2 linked regions of the Magnetococcus sp. PR-3 genome follow. The protein of the gene in region 1 binds, or shares a complex with, the protein of each later gene. Links are inferred from orthologs where the notes say so. Each region holds a gene or a part of one and is shown in the gene's direction. Other genes may lie near its edges.

Evidence for each region.
Region 2: the proteins of pnp (region 1) and V5T57_RS06890 are in contact, whole or in part, in a cryo-EM structure (PDB 9QH0), measured with the Escherichia coli proteins. The link is inferred for Magnetococcus sp. PR-3 from one-to-one orthologs.

Annotation. Positions count from the first base shown.
Region 1 is NZ_JBAHUQ010000003.1:174,411-183,274, forward strand. The notes cover bases 1-2,906. They hold pnp (polyribonucleotide nucleotidyltransferase), read left to right. Parts: upstream 1-353; coding sequence 354-2,459; downstream 2,460-2,906. Other genes in these bases: rpsO (30S ribosomal protein S15), read left to right, coding at 9-278; V5T57_RS03750 (MFS transporter), read left to right, coding at 2,609-2,906. Outside these bases: more of V5T57_RS03750, read left to right, coding at 2,907-3,844; V5T57_RS03755 (tetratricopeptide repeat-containing sulfotransferase family protein), read right to left, coding at 3,839-5,734; V5T57_RS03760 (DUF1835 domain-containing protein), read right to left, coding at 5,827-6,819; NAD-dependent DNA ligase LigA, read right to left, coding at 6,943-8,864. UniProt on the Escherichia coli protein: Involved in mRNA degradation. Catalyzes the phosphorolysis of single-stranded polyribonucleotides processively in the 3'- to 5'-direction. Also involved, along with RNase II, in tRNA processing.
Region 2 is NZ_JBAHUQ010000008.1:108,723-118,199, forward strand. What follows is about bases 421-3,939. They hold V5T57_RS06890 (Rne/Rng family ribonuclease), read left to right. Parts: upstream 421-772; coding sequence 773-3,739; downstream 3,740-3,939. Outside these bases: V5T57_RS06885 (RluA family pseudouridine synthase), read right to left, coding at 1-392; V5T57_RS06900 (hypothetical protein), read left to right, coding at 4,411-4,689; V5T57_RS06905 (sulfotransferase domain-containing protein), read left to right, coding at 4,833-6,200; V5T57_RS06910 (DegQ family serine endoprotease), read right to left, coding at 6,269-7,741; V5T57_RS06915 (SoxR reducing system RseC family protein), read right to left, coding at 7,883-8,362; RNA polymerase sigma factor RpoE, read right to left, coding at 8,459-9,082; nadB (L-aspartate oxidase), read left to right, coding at 9,457-9,477. UniProt on the Escherichia coli protein: Endoribonuclease that plays a central role in RNA processing and decay. Required for the maturation of 5S and 16S rRNAs and the majority of tRNAs. Also involved in the degradation of most mRNAs.

The DNA of each region.
Region 1 (8,864 bases):
AGTGAACGATGTCGATTACTGCCGAGCGCAAACAAGAGCTGATCGCTGAGTACGCCACTAAAGAGGGTGACACCGGTTCCCCCGAAGTTCAGGTGGCTCTACTAACCGAGCGCATCAACAACCTGACCGACCACCTGCGTGGTCACAACAAAGATCACCACAGCCGTCGTGGTCTGCTGAAGATGGTTGGCCTGCGTCGCCGTCTGCTCTCCTACGTACAAAAAGAAGATCGTTCCCGCTATCAGGAGCTGATCAAGCGTCTGAAGCTGCGTAAGTAATCTCGCCTTTGCCGGGTTGTGGAGACACAACCCGGCAATACGTCTCTACCCCCCCGTATAATCGGAAGGTTCTGTATGTTCAACATTCATCGCAAGAGTGTTCAATTCGGCGAGAAGACCCTCACGCTCGAGACAGGTCGTGTGGCCCGTCAGGCCGATGGTGCCGTTATGGTTACCTATGGCGACACCGTTGTGCTGGTAACCGCAGTAGCGGAAACCTCCATGCGCCCCGGTCAGGATTTCTTTCCTCTTAGTGTACATTATCAAGAGAAATTTTGGGCTGCTGGTAAGATCCCTGGTGGCTTTATTAAACGTGAAACCCGTCCTTCAGAGCGTGAGGTTCTTACTTCCCGCCTGATCGACCGCCCCATCCGTCCGCTGTTCCCCAAGGGTTTCATGAACGAAACTCAGGTCGTGGCTCAGGTTCTCTCCTTTGATCCCGAGCACCCTTCTGATATCGCCGCTCTGATCGGTTGTTCCGCAGCTTTGGCGCTGTCTGGTGTACCTTTTGAAGGTCCCATCGGCGGTGCCCGTGTTGGTTTTGTAGACGGCAAGCCCGTTCTCAACCCCACCCCTGCTGAGATGGAAAACAGCCGTTTGGATCTGGTGGTTGCTGGTACCAGAGATGCGGTAACCATGGTGGAATCCGAAGTGGATTTCATGAGCGAAGATGAGATGCTTGATTGCGTCATGTTTGCCCATGAGGCTTTCCAGCCTGTCATTACAGCCATTGAAGAGCTGGCTGCTGAAGCAGGTAAAGAGCGTTGGGTTGTTGAGCCCCCTCAGGTAAACGAAGCGTTGGTTGCAGAGATGGACGCTCAGTATGCGGCCAAAGTTGCTGAGGCTTATGCCATTCCTGAAAAAATGGCCCGTTACGACGCTGTTGGCCAAGTCAAAAAAGCGGCCATTGAAGCTTTGGGTAGCGTTGAAGTGGATGGCGAAACCGTCAACCGCTCTGGCGAAGTTGCCGGCATCTTCAAGAAAATTGAATCTCGTACGCTGCGTCAAAGTGTACTAGATGGTAAGCGTGTGGATGGCCGTGGTTTGGCTGATATCCGCCCCATCGCTTGTGAAGCAGGTATTCTGCCCCGTGTACACGGTACTGCCCTGTTCACCCGTGGCGAAACCCAAGCCATTGCAACGGTTACCCTGGGTACCTCCCGCGATGAGCAGATTGTAGAAACCTTGTCCGGTGAATACCGTGACCGTTTCTACCTCAACTACACCTTCCCTCCCTACTGTGTGGGTGAGACAGGTCGTATGGGTGCCCCTGGTCGTCGTGAAATTGGCCATGGTAAGTTAGCTTCTCGCGCCCTGGCTGCGGTTATTCCTACCGCTGAGGACTTCCCCTACACCATGCGTGTAACCTCAGAGATTACCGAATCCAACGGTTCTTCCTCCATGGCAACCGTCTGTGGCGCTGTTCTGGCCATGCAGGACGCCGGTGTGCCGATCAAGTCCCCTGTTGCTGGTATTGCCATGGGTCTGGTTAAAGAGGGTGAAGATTACGCCGTTCTGTCCGACATTTTGGGTGATGAAGATCACCTGGGTGATATGGACTTTAAAGTGGCTGGTAATGCTGACGGTATCACTGCTCTGCAGATGGATATCAAGATCACCGGGATTACCCGTGAGATCATGGCTAAGGCACTGGATCAAGCCCGTGCCGGTCGCTTGCATATTCTCGGTGAAATGGGTAAAGCCCTGACCACCCATCGTGAAGAGATGTCTGCCTACGCACCACGCATTCACGCTATGAAGATCCACCCTGACAAGATCCGTGACGTCATTGGTGCCGGTGGTAAGGTCATCCGTAGCATTACGGAAGATACCGGCTGTTCCATTGATATTGAAGATGATGGCACCATTCGCATCGCTTCTACCGATCAGGAATCTTCGGATAAGGCCATTAAGATCATCAAGTCCATCGTGGCTGAGGTCGAGAAAGGTCAGATCTATGAGGGTAAAGTGGTTCGCATCACCGACTTTGGTGCTTTTGTGAACATTCTGCCCAACAAGGATGGTCTGGTTCACATCAGCCAGCTGGCCAACCGTCGTGTACAGAGCGTTACCGATGTGGTCAAAGAGGGTGAGATGGTCAAGGTCAAGGTTCTGGACGTTGACCGTCAAGGTCGCGTTAAGTTGACCATGAAAGAGCTGGAAGAGAACGCTGCTGAATAATCCACAAAACGGCACCATGCCGCGTGTTGGTTAAAAAATGAAGGCCCGTCTTAGGACGGGCCTTTTTTTATCGTGGCTCAGGCCCTAAACCAGAATCTTATCCCCCCATCGTGTGCCCCAAGCGCTCATGCACCCCGATGGGGGACATCATGATTTGTCGTATTCCTGCACCATTAACCCTCTGCTACACTGCATGTATGAACCCACTTCAAGCCCGTACCTTGCAACTGGCCGTCTTCACTCTGGTGGCCTCTGCCTTTACCAATATCTACCTCACCCAACCGGTGTTGCCCATCCTTCAACAGGAGTTTGCCGCCTCAGCCTCGCACGTCTCGTGGAGTATCTCTGCGGTTATTTTAGGCATTACCCTGGCTAATATTCCCTTTGGCCTGTTGGCTGACCACTGGCCCATACGACCCATCATTTTACTGGGCGGTACCATGGTTGCCATCGCCGGTCTACTCACCGCCTATGTCGATAGCTTGGCCCTACATACCACTGCCCGTTTTATTCAAGGACTTTTTATACCCGCCCTCACAACCTGCCTAGCCGCGTTCCTGGCCCGTATTCTCCCCACCGAACGGCTTAATGTCGTGATGGGTAGCTACGTAGCTGCCACGGTCCTTGGTGGGCTGGGCGGACGCTTGCTGGGGGGGTGGATACACCCTCCCCTCCATTGGCGTTATGCACTGGTTAGCGCAGCTTTATTAACCCTGATCTCCATTGCTATCGCCTACTTTTTATTGCCCAAAGAGCCCAAACAACCCCCACAGCCTAAACATAGCCGGGTGGGCTTTGGAGATTTGCTGACCCAGTGGCCGATCCTACGTCTTCTGTTTAGTGCCATGGGTGGTTTTTTTGTCTTCTCATCCCTCTTCAACTACCTGCCCTTCCGGCTGGCAGAGACACCCTTTAATCTCTCAACCCATACCATTACCGCCATTTATCTGGTCTACATCATGGGTATTTTCATGGGACCTTTGACCGGTAAGCTGGTTAACCGATGGGGCAGTGGCCGAACGCTCATGAGCGGCTCAGGGGTTACCTTTGCGGCGGTTATACTCTCCGGCAGCCCCTGGTTAGGCGGGGTCATTGCCGCCATGCTTTTACTCTGCGCTGGTTTTTTTACCGTGCATGCTGCTTCAGTGGGGGCACTCAACCACCAAGTCAAATCCGGTCATGGGCGCGCCAACGCCCTGTATGTTCTGTTTTACTATCTGGGGGGATGGATGGGCGTTAGCCTATCGGGTTTGGCTTTTGAAGCATGGGGATGGTTTGGAGTCATGGGTATCTGTGTGGGGATGCTTATTCTGCCATTTATCGCAGGTTGGATGGAGCATAAAACATGCACAGTCAAAGAGAAAACACCCTGTAAACCCTTATGAGAGCTCACTCGAGTTAAGCGCCCCCAAGATCTCTTTTAGTCGGCTTAGTTGTGCTTCATAGTTCCGCCAACGCTGCTTAGAGCTCTTATAAATTGGTTGCCTAACCTGCTGAGCACTGGCTGTTTGTACCGCCCGTTTGTTGGTGTGAAAAGACAAACATCCTTCATGCCACGGTAAGGCCAGATAGTCCAATAGCCGCTCTACCTCAAGGTGTGGATTTTCTACCACATCTTCATAAATAACATCATATATTTTAATAGGTAAGACATTCCGCCAATGGTTCATCAGATTATGATACGCCACATAGTAGTGACCAATCTCTTCAAGAGACTGCATCCAACGCTGGCCACGGGTAAAGTTCTGAAAATAGATGGATAAGCAGGTATCCAATGGATTTCGTACCGTATGTACCACCCGCGCTCCGGGGAAAAGTTCTGCGATCACACCAAGGTATAAATAATTAAACAATAACTTATCGGTCATATGGGTAACGGCTGTATCGGCTGGCCGGTCACTGACTTCGCGCAATGTGTGAAGGTAGGTGGTTGCCAACTCGGCCCCCTCCTGCACACCCATAGAAGTCCAGTATTCAGGATATACCGCCCCAAAGCCCATGCGCTTGGGCTGTTCATCCACCAAATCTGCCAAGATAGAGCGCTCACCTGTGGTCGCAATTTGAGGGTGGCTACCTAGAATTTGCTCCACCAATGTGGAGCCTGAGCGAAACATACCCATAACAAAAATGGGCGTAACTGGATGACAAGAGGCTGTGATCAAAGCTTGAGATGGGTGTTGGAAAGCAACTTTAATGCGCTTAATCACATCCAGATAATGGTTCAGATCACTACAACCTTGGGTGGTATAGCGTAAAGTATTGGCTTGAGTATAAGCTGAAAATGCACGGTCATAGGCTTGCACCTGATCAAGTGCTCGACCTAACCCATACCCTAAATCAATCCGTTTTTGAACAGGCTGATCCGACTGTTGAACCATCTGTTCCATACGCTGTATCAACGGATCATCTACATCATTCAATTTGGTTAACTGTGCGGTACCCAACAGAAAATAGGGATGGTTAGGGTGCTGCTGCATCCCCATTTTAAAGACTTGGCGGGCCCCTTCAAGATCACCGAATGCGCGTAAGGCGTTACCCAAATTGTAGTGTAGTATTTGATTATGGGGCTCTACGGCCAACCCACGACGATAGACTTCAATCGCCCCGGTAACATCATCTTTTTCCATCAAGGCTAGGCCGATCGCATTATCAAACGTCGCCAGCTGCTCACCCAATGCCCTACCCTGGGTATAAACGTGTAGAGCCTCTTCACACCGTCCTTGCTCCAACCACACTTTGCCCAAGCCATACCACACCAACCAGACATCCTCTTTAAGCGACAACGCGGTTTCATAGTGCCGTTGTGCGGCAACCAACTCACCTTGCAGATGCAGCGCTTGAGCGATTTTTTGGTGTAGTGCTGGGTTTTGATTCTGCGCAAAGAGTAATAACCGATAGTGTCGTACCGCTTCCGTCACATCCCCCTGGTCCACCAACCAATCCGCATATGCCTCGCGCAGTGATCCATGGTCTGGATCTTTCTTCACACCCTGCTCAAACAGTTCACCCGCGATGGCATGCTGTCCCGCCTGTATCAACAAGACACCAATACGCCAATACACCTCTCCTTGATCCGGTGCCTGCTGCATGGCCTGTTTTAAAAGCTGCAAGCCCTGTTGCAGCTGCCCCCCTGCACCTAATATCTGCCCAGCAAGAACCCACACCGGCACAGGGGTTGGGGTTTCTTGCAGCAACGGTGCACATAACTGCCAGGCTTCTTGCCACTGCTGGCGATCAATGTACGATTGTATTTTTTGGTAGAGATCAGAAGTCATACAAGCTTTCCAAACAGACGGTTCATCTATCCGTAAAAAGGTGCACAACCAATGCCATGGTGTGAGGCAGAGGGCATGTCATCACCACCCCGCTAAGTTTCAAGGGATTTACCGTTTTCAACCAACTGCTGGCCATCCCACCGCCAATGGTTATTGGCTGTTAAATGACACCCTCCCAGCCATTTATCCAACGGGTTTAACGCGACCCAATCGGCCTGACCCGCCTGAACCAACGTCCCCAACGGGGTCAGGTGTAACTGCTGTTCTTTAAAGGATGCATCTGGTGGATAACAGGTTGGTGCTGTAAAGGGGGTCTCATCCGCACAGTGAATGAGTGCCTGCTTACCCTGGTTCATTGCCTGTAAAATAAGCCATAGGGCGGCATCCCCCATAAACTTTGGGGTATCCTGCTCCAGATAAGCATGAAACAACGGACCCGGTTTATGATGGCCTGCTTGAATAAGCTCCAACAACAGTGACTCTGAACGGTTTAAACCATTTTTAACGGATGGATATTGAGCCAACATGCGTTCGATGGCAGATCGCAGCCAAGGCAAGGCTTGGGTATCACACTGTAGCAGTTGGTGCCAAGGGAGGGGGGTTGGTGCCGTAAAGGCCACCCATGCCTGTTGGGCCAACTGTAATTGTGCCTGGGTGACGGGCTGTTTTTGAGACAACCGTGCAGCGATTTGCTCAGGGGTGTGATGACCTAAATAGTCATCGGTTTGAATGATAAACAGCCGGTCATGGCTTTCTGGTTGCTCGGCGAAGCGGTCTAAAATCTGAATTAACTGTAGTTGATCATACAGGTCATGTTCAAACCAGAGGATGATCTGATCAAACGCGGCCCAGTTTGCAAGGTGTTGATCCCGCTTTTGAAAATCAGCTTCAATATCTTCTTGCTTGCCCCACCCACAGGCTGCGATGTAGGTACTACGCTGTTTGGCCAGTGCGGCTATATTCAACCCACCCGGTACAGGACCATCATGCAGCAGATCCCGCCAGGGCAGCAAAACCCCTTGGATCCCTGCTTCAGCCATCAGTGCGGTTGCTGAGTCACCATTGGTACAGTGTAAATCCGTCATGGGGGCGCACCTTTAATCTCACCGTCGGTTTGGTTTACTCAATCATAGCATGCGTAAAGCGCCTCAAAGCCTGTGTTCCCATCAGGTACATCACCCCTCGTGTGACGTACTTCTCGTGCTTTATTACATTCGGGCTTGAATGGCATCCGGTATCGTTCCACTTAGCAGTTCACCCAATTCAGATTCATTCAACACCGGAACACCCGCTTTTTGGGCTTTGCTCAGTTTAGAGCCAGCATTATCCCCACAAACCAAACAGCCAGTTTTACCAGAGACAGAGCCCACCACTTTGGCCCCCAACGCTTCCAGCTTGGCTTTGGCTTCATCACGGGTCATCACTGAGAGTGTACCGGTAAGCACCACCGATAGACCAACCAGGGTGGTGGCTGTCTCTAAAACCACCCCAACAGGTGCTTCTGCTTGCCATGACTCACTGGCTGCTTTAAGACCCTGCTCTTTGAGCAACTCCAACTCATTTCGGTTATGTTCCTGCTCAAAAAAATGGACCAGTCTGCGTGCCACCACAGCCCCCACATCTTCAATAGCCACCAACTCCTCTTCTGTGGCTGCCATCAGGGCATTTAGGTTTGCAAAGTGATTGGCCAGAGAGGCGCCAATGGTGGCACCAACATCCCGAATACCTAAACCGAACAGAAACCGCCCTGCATCCTGGTTTTTACTCTGCTCAATCGCTTCCAACAGATTGGCGACGGATTTCCCCCCGAGCCGCTCGAGCTTAACCAAGATATGTCGGTGTTCATGCAAGCGATAGAGGTCAGAAACCCGCTCAACCAGTTCGGCTTTCATTAAGAGTTCAACCAGCTTGTCACCCAGACCATCAATATTCATGGCTTTACGGGCGGCAAAATGTTTAACCCCCTCTTTAACCTGGGCCCGGCACGTTAACCCGCCTGAACAGCGCAGTGCCGTCTCATCCCCCTCCCGTTCAGCGGGTGCTTGGCAAACGGGGCATACTTTTGGTTCTTCATAAAGTGGCAATGCCTCATGTTCGGCACTGGGTATAATGCGCACCACTTCAGGAATAACATCGCCAGCTCGGCGTACAATGACACGATCCCCAACCCGAACATCCTTACGGGCCAGTTCCTGAAAATTGTGCAAGGTTGCATTGGTGACCGTTACACCACCAACCGAGACGGGCTCCAAGCGGGCAACAGGGGTGATGGCACCGGTCCGCCCGACTTGCAGGTCAATATCTTGAACCGTGGTGCTCTCTTCTGTCGCGGGAAATTTAAAGGCAATGGCCCAGCGAGGCGCACGGGCGACAAAGCCAAGCCGATCTCTAAATGTTTGGCGGTCAACCTTGAGCACGGCTCCATCAATTTCATAAGGCAGGGCTTCACGTTTTTCACCTAGGGATTCAGTAAATTGAATACACCCTTGTGCCTCTTGTACGGGTTTAGCTTGGGGGGAGATGACAAAACCCCATTGGTGAAGTTTTGTTAACACCTCATGATAACTGTCGGGCAGTTTACCCCCCTCTACATAGCCTGTGCCGTAACAGAACATGCGTAGTCCGCGGGTCGCGGTAATTTTAGGATCCAGTTGGCGGATGCTACCGGCGGCTGCATTACGGGGGTTGGCAAAGGTTTTTTCTCCTTTTTCCCGCGCGTTGGTATTGATGTTCTCAAAGGTTGTTAGGGGCATATAAACTTCGCCACGCACCTCTAGCACATCGGGGTAGTCCTGACCTTGTAGTTTTAGGGGAACATCTTGGATGGTACGGGCGTGGGCGGTGACATCTTCCCCTTCTTGTCCATCCCCTCGGGTTGCAGCACGGACGAGAGTTCCTTGTTCATACGTTAGGCTAAAGGCAAGGCCATCCAGTTTAGGTTCTGCGACATAGGTGATGTTTTGGGGTTGTTCCGCGGCCCAAAGACGTAGGCGACGGTTGATATCGACCTCTTTACGGCCAGAGCTGAGCAGTTGTTTATTATCTGGAGCTTTGATGGTCTGTTCAAAATCCAATGTTTGGTTAAGGTATTGGGTCACGAACCGAGCGGCCCCTTCCAGAGCACCGGGAT
Region 2 (9,477 bases), on another replicon or contig:
GCATCCACAATGCCCCAATCATGCCCACTACCGCCATGAACGGGTATACCAGCCGGCTTATTCAACACCAAGATCCATCCGTCCCGAAACACAGTACGGGCTTCAATATTGGGTGCTTGCTCTTTAATTTTAGCTTGGCGCTTACCATCACTCTGTTCAGTTTTAGGGGGATGAACCGGTGGAATACGCACCAGATCCCCATACGCAAGACGCCGATCTCCCTTGGCACGCCCTTTATTTACCCGTACCTGCCCGGTACGCATGAGGCGTTGAATAAGAGAGAATGGGACACCAGGAATCTGACTTTTTAAAAATTTATCCAGTCGGGACCCAGCATACTCTTCGTCCACAGTTACTGTACGGACACTTGTTGGTTTCGAATTTTCCGGCACGGTTCGTTGCTTTTCTTGATTGAGGTACGTAGAATCATCGCACGGAAGCTTACCGAACACGGACGTAAAAGTCCCTGTTTGAACGCACAATGCATACAATTGTTCGTTCGTGAATGTGGTATCTTCCTTATTTTAATGGTTATTTAGGAATAAAAAAGTTCTAACACAGAAAATCACAGGCCACTATTTTAAGCCTGAAGAGTACCATTCTTTAATGAATCAGTCAGTTTGGCGGATGGCACAGAGCCCCGCCTGAAAAAACATACATCGCCTCGTGCGCCATACTGTAGCCACTTAATACCTTAATCGGTGTTAACAATTAATGGGGCTACATGTTGAAGAGGCGCCGTACGATTAACCATACGGAGTTAATAATTCACATGACCAAGCGTATGCTGGTAGATGCCACCCATCCTGAAGAGGTGCGCGTCGCTATTGTCCACGATCAACGCCTGATTGATCTGGATATCGAAACCTGCACCAAGGCTCAGATCAAAGGCAACATCTACCTGGGCAGGGTTACCCGGGTCGAGCCCTCTCTACAAGCAGCCTTTGTAGACTTTAACGGTGGACGGCAGGGTTTCCTCTCCGTCAACGACGTTAACCCCAAATACTACCCTGTGCAAGAGCCCCCAGAACCTCAAGAACCTTCTGAAGCCCCTCCCGAACAACCCGCCTCAACTCAGCCTGCTGAACAAACGGAACAGCCTTCGGAATCGGCACCAGAAAACAGCGAACAACCCTCTTTGCAACCCGTGATAGCAGATGAACAAACGGAACAAGAGGAGCAAAAAGCTGAGACGGCAAAGGTTACATCTGAGCCTGAAGAAAACAGCGCAACTGGGGAACCAGGTAACACAGAAGAGCCGCCTACAGAGGCTATAGCTGAAAACAAAGCCAAAGAGCCCTCTCAAAGCGATAAAGACAAAGGTGGTGGCCGCCGCCGCCGGGGCAACGACCGCGGTGGCCGTGGTCGCCGTCGCCAAATCCCTATTCAGGATATCTTGAAAAAAGGTCAACTCCTGCTGTTGCAGGTGGTTAAAGAGGCACGCGGAACCAAAGGCGCCTCCTTAACCACCAACATCTCCCTGGCAGGGCGCTATACCGTTTTGCTCCCTGAAAACTCAGGTGGTGGTGGTATTTCCCGTAAAATCATGGATAACCAGGCTCGAAAAGCCTTGAAGACCATGCTTGCCAGCATGGAAATTCCCCAAGAGGTTAGCCTGATCATCCGTACTGCAGGTATGGAACGCACCAAGCGTGAGATCACACGGGATATGAGCTACCTGACCCGTTTATGGAAAACCATTCAGGACAAAGTGGAGACCTGTAATGGTCCTGCTTTAATCCATGAAGAGGGCGACCTGATTATCCGTACTATTCGGGATCTCTACTCCACAGAAATGGAAGAGATTCTGATTGAAGGCAATGAAGCTTACCGCCGTGGTAAGGATTTCATGCGACTGCTGATGCCCCGTTATGTCAAAGCGGTTCAACCTTATAAAGATCGCATTCCTCTTTTCTCCCGTTATCAGGTAGAGCATCAAATTGAATCGATGCATGAGCGTACCATTTCGCTCAAATCTGGTGGATACCTGGTTATTGAACCAACGGAAGCTTTGGTCTCCATTGATATCAACTCAGGGCGATCAACCAAAGAGAAGAATGTAGAAAACACCGCCTTTAAAACCAATATGCAGGCTGTTGATGAGATCGCACGCCAGCTACGCCTAAGAGATTTAGGTGGGCTGGTTGTCATTGATTTCATTGATATGGAAGAAAAAAAGCACAACAGCGAAGTAGAAAAACGCCTGAAAGAGGCTTTAAAAGGCGATCGCGCCAAAATCCAGCTCGGGAAAATTTCCCAGTTTGGTCTCATGGAGCTTTCGCGCCAACGTATGAAACCGGCTTTCAATGAGAGTAACCGTGAGGTTTGCCCGCGCTGCACAGGTCTGGGAACCATTCGTTCGGTAGAATCCACAGCCATTCGCCTGTTCCGTTGTATTGAAGAAGATACAAGTAGCGGTCGCTTTTCTAAGCTTATCTACCATGCACCTGCCGATGTTGCCAACTATCTGCACAACCATAAACGCAGACAGATGGTCGAGCTGGAAATTGAGAATGATCTTGAGCTTCTGATCGAGATTGACCCTGAGCTACAGACCCCTCATTTCCGTAAAGATCGCGTGGCACGCACCTCACAAGAAGAGCCCAATAAAGAGCGTGAAGCCAAAGAGGAAAGCAGCCCAGCCGTTCAGCCGTCGGAAGGTGAAGAAAAGAGTAGCGAGACACCTGAAGCAGGTGAAGAGGGCAAATCTGAAGGTAAAAAACGCAAGCGCCGCCGTAAACGCAAGCGTAATCGTGATCGTACAGATGGTGCTCCAGGTGAAGAGCAGCAGGAACAGAGTGGTGATAGCCCCACCCAAGAGACAGAGAGCTCTGAAGTGGTCGGTGAGACAAATGATGGTGAAGCCAGCGAAGGTGAAGCCAGTGAAGGTGAAGCATCCGCCTCTGATACTGCAGATAGCAGCGGAGACTCACCCAGCAAAAAACGTCGCCGCCGCCGTCGCCGTCGTCGGGCTGCTTCTCAGGAGGAGCAAGCCCAGACAACAGAAGCGGTCGAACAAAGTTCCGAGGCACCACAGCCACCGAGCCATGAAGAGGCCAAGCCGGTTGAGGTATCTACCTCTTCTAATGAGCCCCCTCCTCCTCCTCTACTGATTGAGGAGCAGCCGGACACACCTCAGCCTGTCTTGGTTGTACCAGAGCCAGACACCCCTCAACCCAGCATGTTTGAACCTGCTGTTGAGGCAAAAGCTGAACCTCAACCCGCTATTCAGCCTGTGGTTGAAGAGGCTGCCGCAGAAGAGGCCCCGGCCAAAGCTGTGAAAAAACCCGTGCGTAAACGGAGAAAGCCTGCGGCAAAAAAGGTTGCGGCTGAAGAGACCACAACGGAAGAGTCGGCCGAACAGCCTAAAACGGATGAGGCATCACCTACAGCTGATCAAGCAGCTGAGGAGAAGCCAAAACGTCGGCGACGGACCACGACCCCTCGCAAAAAGGCTGCCCCTAAAAAGAGCACAGAAGAGGCGACACCCGCAGAACAGTCTGAGACTGAGGTAAGCGCAGAAGCTTCATCAACACCAAGTGATGATGAGCCAGAGGTTAAGAAAAAACCAGCGGCACGCAAACCTCGCAAACGGGCAACCACCACCACCCGCAAACGCGCCCCTAAAAAAGCGGCCAAACCAAAGAGTGATGGTGACGAAGCGAGCACAGAAAAAGCTGAAAGCCCAGCAAAAGAGCCGACAACGACGGCTGAAAGCCCTTCGACTGATACAGAGTAAAAACACACTTCAGTTGACATGCACAAAAAGAGACGGCGCGATTCTTTAATCGCGCCGTCTCTTTTTTTATGACATCGCTTAAGGCATAAAAAAAGGAGAACCTAAAAGGTTCTCCTTTTTTACAGCCATGTTTGATGTGGATAGACCCACACAAGCATGTTTTCTTACAGAAGCCCAGCCAGAGAAGCGCGGCGCAGCTTCTTACGCAGACGACGAATCGCCTCGGCCTTCTTACGACGGCGGCGCTCGGAGGGCTTTTCGAAGAACTTGCGTTTCTTCATCTCGCGGAACATCCCCTCGCGGTTCATCTTCTTCTTCAGAACGCGAATAGCTTGGTCCACATTGTTATCATAGACATCAACCCGCACAGTACATCACCCCCTCTCAAGGTTTGGTTTGGGTTGTATGGAATAATCCATTAAATAAAGAAGCGCGCATACTAGCGGTTCACCCCGCCTAATGCAAGGAGAAAGCGACCCTTTTTTGATAAATATGAGATGATTTAACGCAACCATGCCGTATTAGGTCAAACAGAGATTCGGTCATCCATTTGCAACTTATTGAAAATTGAATTATTCTAAGAATAGTAAGTTGCCTAGAATGATAACGGTTGATCGAATGGAAACCTCGTAAAAATCAACGGGGAACCCATTTTCAAGAGGGGAAACATTATGGCCATTTCTGGTGTAATGGTAGGTGGTAATCTTAATCTTGCGCAAAACGCCCGACGGCTGGATCAAAACCAGCTTAACGTCAATGATATCACAGCATCTAGACAACAAACCTTAGCGGCTGATCAAACAGGACTAAACGAAAGCACCCGTCGTGTCCACAGCCTTACCCGTACTGGGGATGATGGCTTTATGGCTGAAAATGCCAGCAAAGTGGTACAGCCAGATGTAAATACGAGCGCTGCCCGCCCCGGGGGCATTATTGATATCTTTGTATAAGCTCTCTCCTTCCGTCAGAGCCTATATCACAAAAAGGCCTTGTACCCATTCGGTACAGGGCCTTTTTGCATCTCATCAGAGGCACAGGAATGGCTTTTGCATTCTAAAGCAGCAGCTTTTAATCATTAAATGAGGATGCAAACATGGCCGCGAGCGATACCACACAGGGCAACCAAGATGCGATGCTTCTGCTCTATCGAACGGCACTGCTCGCCCACAAACATGGGGATTATCAAAAGGCCGCAAAGAACTATCAACAACTGTTAGCCCATGACCCCAATCGTTCAGACATCTTGCTGCATCTCTCACACCTGGCAAAAGAGCTTAACGATCAAGATGCCGAACGGGACTATCTCAACAAATACCTCCAATTGGTGCCCACAGACCCTCATGCTTTAATACGTCAGGGTCATTTGTTCTGTTTACTCGCCCACCAGAAAAAGATGGGGCTTGAGTACCTACTGGCTGCAAAAAAGTATGCCTCAGCCAACAATGAGGTCTACCACCAGTTAGGTGCAGCTTATCTAAAGCATGAATATTATGAACAGAGTATAGAAGCTTTTAAACAAGAGCTCATGGTCAACCCTGCCAATACAAAAAGTCATATGGGGTTAGCCTTGGCCTATCTTCGCCATGATCAGGAACAGCTAAGCCGGCCACACTTTCAACAGGTCCTTAAAACAGACCCTACCTTAGTAAAGACCCATCTCCCGACCCATCAGAATGTTCCCCACCCTACGGAAGCAAAAGGGGGGGCAGGCCCCAAGCATAAATTTGTGATCTGTTCTTACCCCAAGTGTGGAACCTATTTACTCTCAGATGTGATGCGTAGCCTAACAGGCCTACAACACCACTGGCCTTCAGAAGGTATGCAGGCCATAGCTCCCGAACTGTATCAAAATATTCCAGCACAACATTTTCTGTTAGGCCACTGGTTCCCTGATCCTGAATTTGTCGCCTATTTAAAAACAAACGACTATCGGGTCATTGTACAGCTACGTGACCCAAGGGATCAGCTTGTCTCTTTTTACCATTACCAAAGCAAAACACTGTCTCACCACAGCAATCAAATGGGCAATTTATTAAGGAACATCAGCCAAAAGCAGGCTCTAAGCCTTTTATTGGCAGGCAGCTCCTTTGCCGAGCACGCCTCACTCTCCCTCACTGCGGCCATGGTGCAGTGGGTTGAGAGCTGGCAAAAGACCGACCTACCGATCCTCTTTACCCGTTTTGAAGATATGGTTAACCACAAAGCAGAGGCAGTTGGCCAACTGGCAGACTTTATTGGGATGCCCTACCATCAATCTGACCTAGATCGTGTCATTCAAGAAACAGCCTTCGAAGCCAAATCCCAAACACTAAGCAATGAGCAAGAGCCCCAAGGCTTTAAACGAAAAGGGCAAGCAGGAGATTGGCAGTCGCATTTTGATGATGATCTTAAGCACCTGACCAAAACGTTGATCGGCATGCATTTAATCGGCTGGGGATACGAAGAGGATTTTAACTGGTAGGTGTTGCACAGAACCCCTAACCAAACCAGGAGTTCTGTGGTAAAGACACAGAACCCCTGCTGGTTGGGTTATTTTACTTTTATGGGGATAAACAGTGGCTCACCATTACGGATGACATAGACCAAGGTCATGCTGTTTTTCTTAACCGTATTCAGCGCGCCAGCAAGATCATCTATGCTTTTTATCGTCTTGCGGTTGAACTGGGTAATGACATCCCCACGGTTTAAGCCCGCTGTTTGACCACTGCTGTCACCATGCACAGTGGTAATGACGACCCCCTGAATATCTTCAGGCAGCTTTAAACGTTTAACAAGCGCACTATCCATCTCTGCAACCGTCAAACCAAGCCGCTCTTTGATGGCAGCCCCATCGCTCTTTTCAGGCTCTTTACCAGATTGACCGGAACGGGAACCCTTACCTTTTTTTCCATCATTCAACTTGGCAATGCGTACCCACAGGGTGCGCTCTTTACCCCCGCGTTTAACCTTAACCGGCACCCGGGCCCCTACAGGCGTATTGGCAACAATAGCAGGCAAGGTGTTCATCTTGGTAACATGCTTACCGTTGAAGGAGATGATGACATCTTCTGAGCGAATCCCCGCTTTTGCTGCTGGGCTTTTTTCGATCACCTCAGCCACCAGCGCACCTGACCGGTCATCCAACTGCAAGGCTTCTGCTAGCTCTTTGGTAATGGTCTGAATACGTACCCCTAGCCAACCCCGCTCAACATGACCATTGCTTTTAAGCTGCTCCATCACATTACTGGCCAGATTAACCGGAATGGCAAACCCGACACCAACACTACCGCCCCCACGGGAGTAGATCGCGGTATTAATCCCCACCACTTCACCATCCAGATTAAACAGAGGGCCACCCGAGTTACCGGGATTAATGGCCGCATCGGTCTGGATAAAATTATCGTAGGGACCGGCGCCGATCACACGCCCCTTGGCAGAGATGATCCCTGCTGTCACCGTGGCTTCTAAACCAAACGGATTACCAATGGCCATCACCCAAGATCCTACCTCAGCACGGGAAGAGTTCCCTAATTTCGCCACGGCAAGAGGTTTATCCGCGCGAATTCGAATCAGTGCCAGATCTGTTTTTTTGTCTTTGCCCACAACCTCTGCACGGTACTCACTCTCATCATGCAGCTTTACGGTAATCTCCGTCGCTTTATCAATGACATGATAGTTGGTCAGAATATATCCGCTGGCATCAACAATGACCCCTGAACCCAGTGAGTTGGACTTAAAAGAACGCCCTTGATCAGGTAAGCGGTCAAAAAAATGCTTAAACAGCTCCTCAAAGGGTGTACCTTCAAAATCTTTTCGCTTCTTACCATCTGGCGATTTACTCTGACGTTTGACCGATTGGGTGGTACTGATATTGACCACCACCGGTTTCAACTTTTTAACCAATGGCACCAAATTGGGAAATCCAGCTTTGGCATGGGAGGCTTGTACACCCCCAAACATAGCTAGGGAAACCGCAAAGATGACCAATAGGATACGGTAAAAAGGGGACAAAGCAGATGTCATGGATTTCACCCTCTAAACGGATAAGCGCACTGAGCCCGGTAAAAAAACATACCTCGGCAGCACGAGCTAATGTTTAGTCTCATACAAGTAACGACTGATATGCCTTAAACGTTAGAAGGATCACAGATCCTTCGCACTGTTTCAGGCAGAAGGTACAATAGGAATACGGGTAGCGTGGACAATTGTACGGACAACAGGCATATCGTCAGGCTTGATATCCTGACCAGCATAGTAGCGACGCATCCACATGAAGACCCCTCCTAGAGCAGCCAAACCACATAGAGCCCCCACCCCTTCCGCATTTTCTACCATCATGCCCATATTCAAACCAATACTGCGTACAAAGAGAGCCACAACGAAAAGCGCGATCAGGGGGAGCAGGTAGGCCATGAAGGAGGCCGAGAGAAAAGCACCTTCACGTATTTCTAAAACGACATGATCCCCGCGTTTCGCGCCTGCTTCATTATAGGCACGGAACAGAATGGGTTTTTTACCCAGGCCACCAGAAAGCGTATTACAGCTACTTTCACCACCACAGTTGCCACAGGCACTTTTACGCTCGGTGGCAATAATGGCAAAATCACCTTCTAGCTCAACAACTTTACCTTGTTCTTGCATCATGATCAGATACCTCAACAGATGTGGGATTCAAGGCGTTTGAGTCTTGACTAAGGGAAAAGTTCGTCTAACCCTGAACAGGGCTATATAGAAATGTACTTACAGTCCGTGATTGCCAGCCAGATTACCATTAGGTACATGGTCTTTTAGCTTATTGACGATCTCTTGCCGACCACGGAAAATACGTGAGCGTACCGTACCAATGGGGCAATCCATGATCTCTGCAATCTCTTCGTAGGATTTACCTTCCAGATCGCGCAGAGCAATAGCCTGTTTCATGGTTGGGGCCAGCTCATCAATGGCAATTTTTAATGCATCCATCAACTCGCCACGGAGCACCTGATTTTCAGGGGTATCGTAATCACGCAGCTGGGGAGAGAGTCGATCGGCATCTTCAAAGTCCAGGTCACTCATGGGGACACCACGATCCTGGGACATCACAAAGTTTTTAGCCGTGTTAACCGCAATACGGTAGAGCCAAGTATAAAAAGCGGCATCGCCCCTAAAATGGTGCAAAGCACGATAGGCCTTCAGGAAGGCCTCTTGCGTTAAGTCCTGAACACGCACAGGGTCTGAAACTGTACGGGAGATCACAGAGGCTACCCTGCCCTGGTATTTACGTACCAGGACCTCATAGGCTTTTTTGTCGCCCTCTTTAGCCTTATCGACCAGGATGCTGTCCGCTTCGTTCACGCCATTACCTGCCAGTTGCCAACGCGCCACCCCAATTAAGCCGAGGCGCCATTGATGAAATTGGGAGTCTGGATACTAGCATGGCTTCCAAGCATTTGCACCACCCGTATAGGGGGTTGCGATAAATTTCTTTATTAGGCCACCTGTCATCATCCATCCCTATTTCAGGATGGAAACCGACTTATCCACCCAAACAAACGCGGTTTGCTTTGCACACCTGTCAGATTGGAGTACAGTAGAGGACCGATTATGACGATAGTATGTCGGATAAATCACTGTTTGGAACCTCCTTATTACGATGACCTAAGGAGAGCTCCCTCTTAATACCCTATCATTAAGGATGATCCCGTTTTATTAGGGTAATGCAGGCGAGCACGGTTCAAGGGGCTTTAAGGAATCTCATGATGGTTAGTAATCAAGATCGC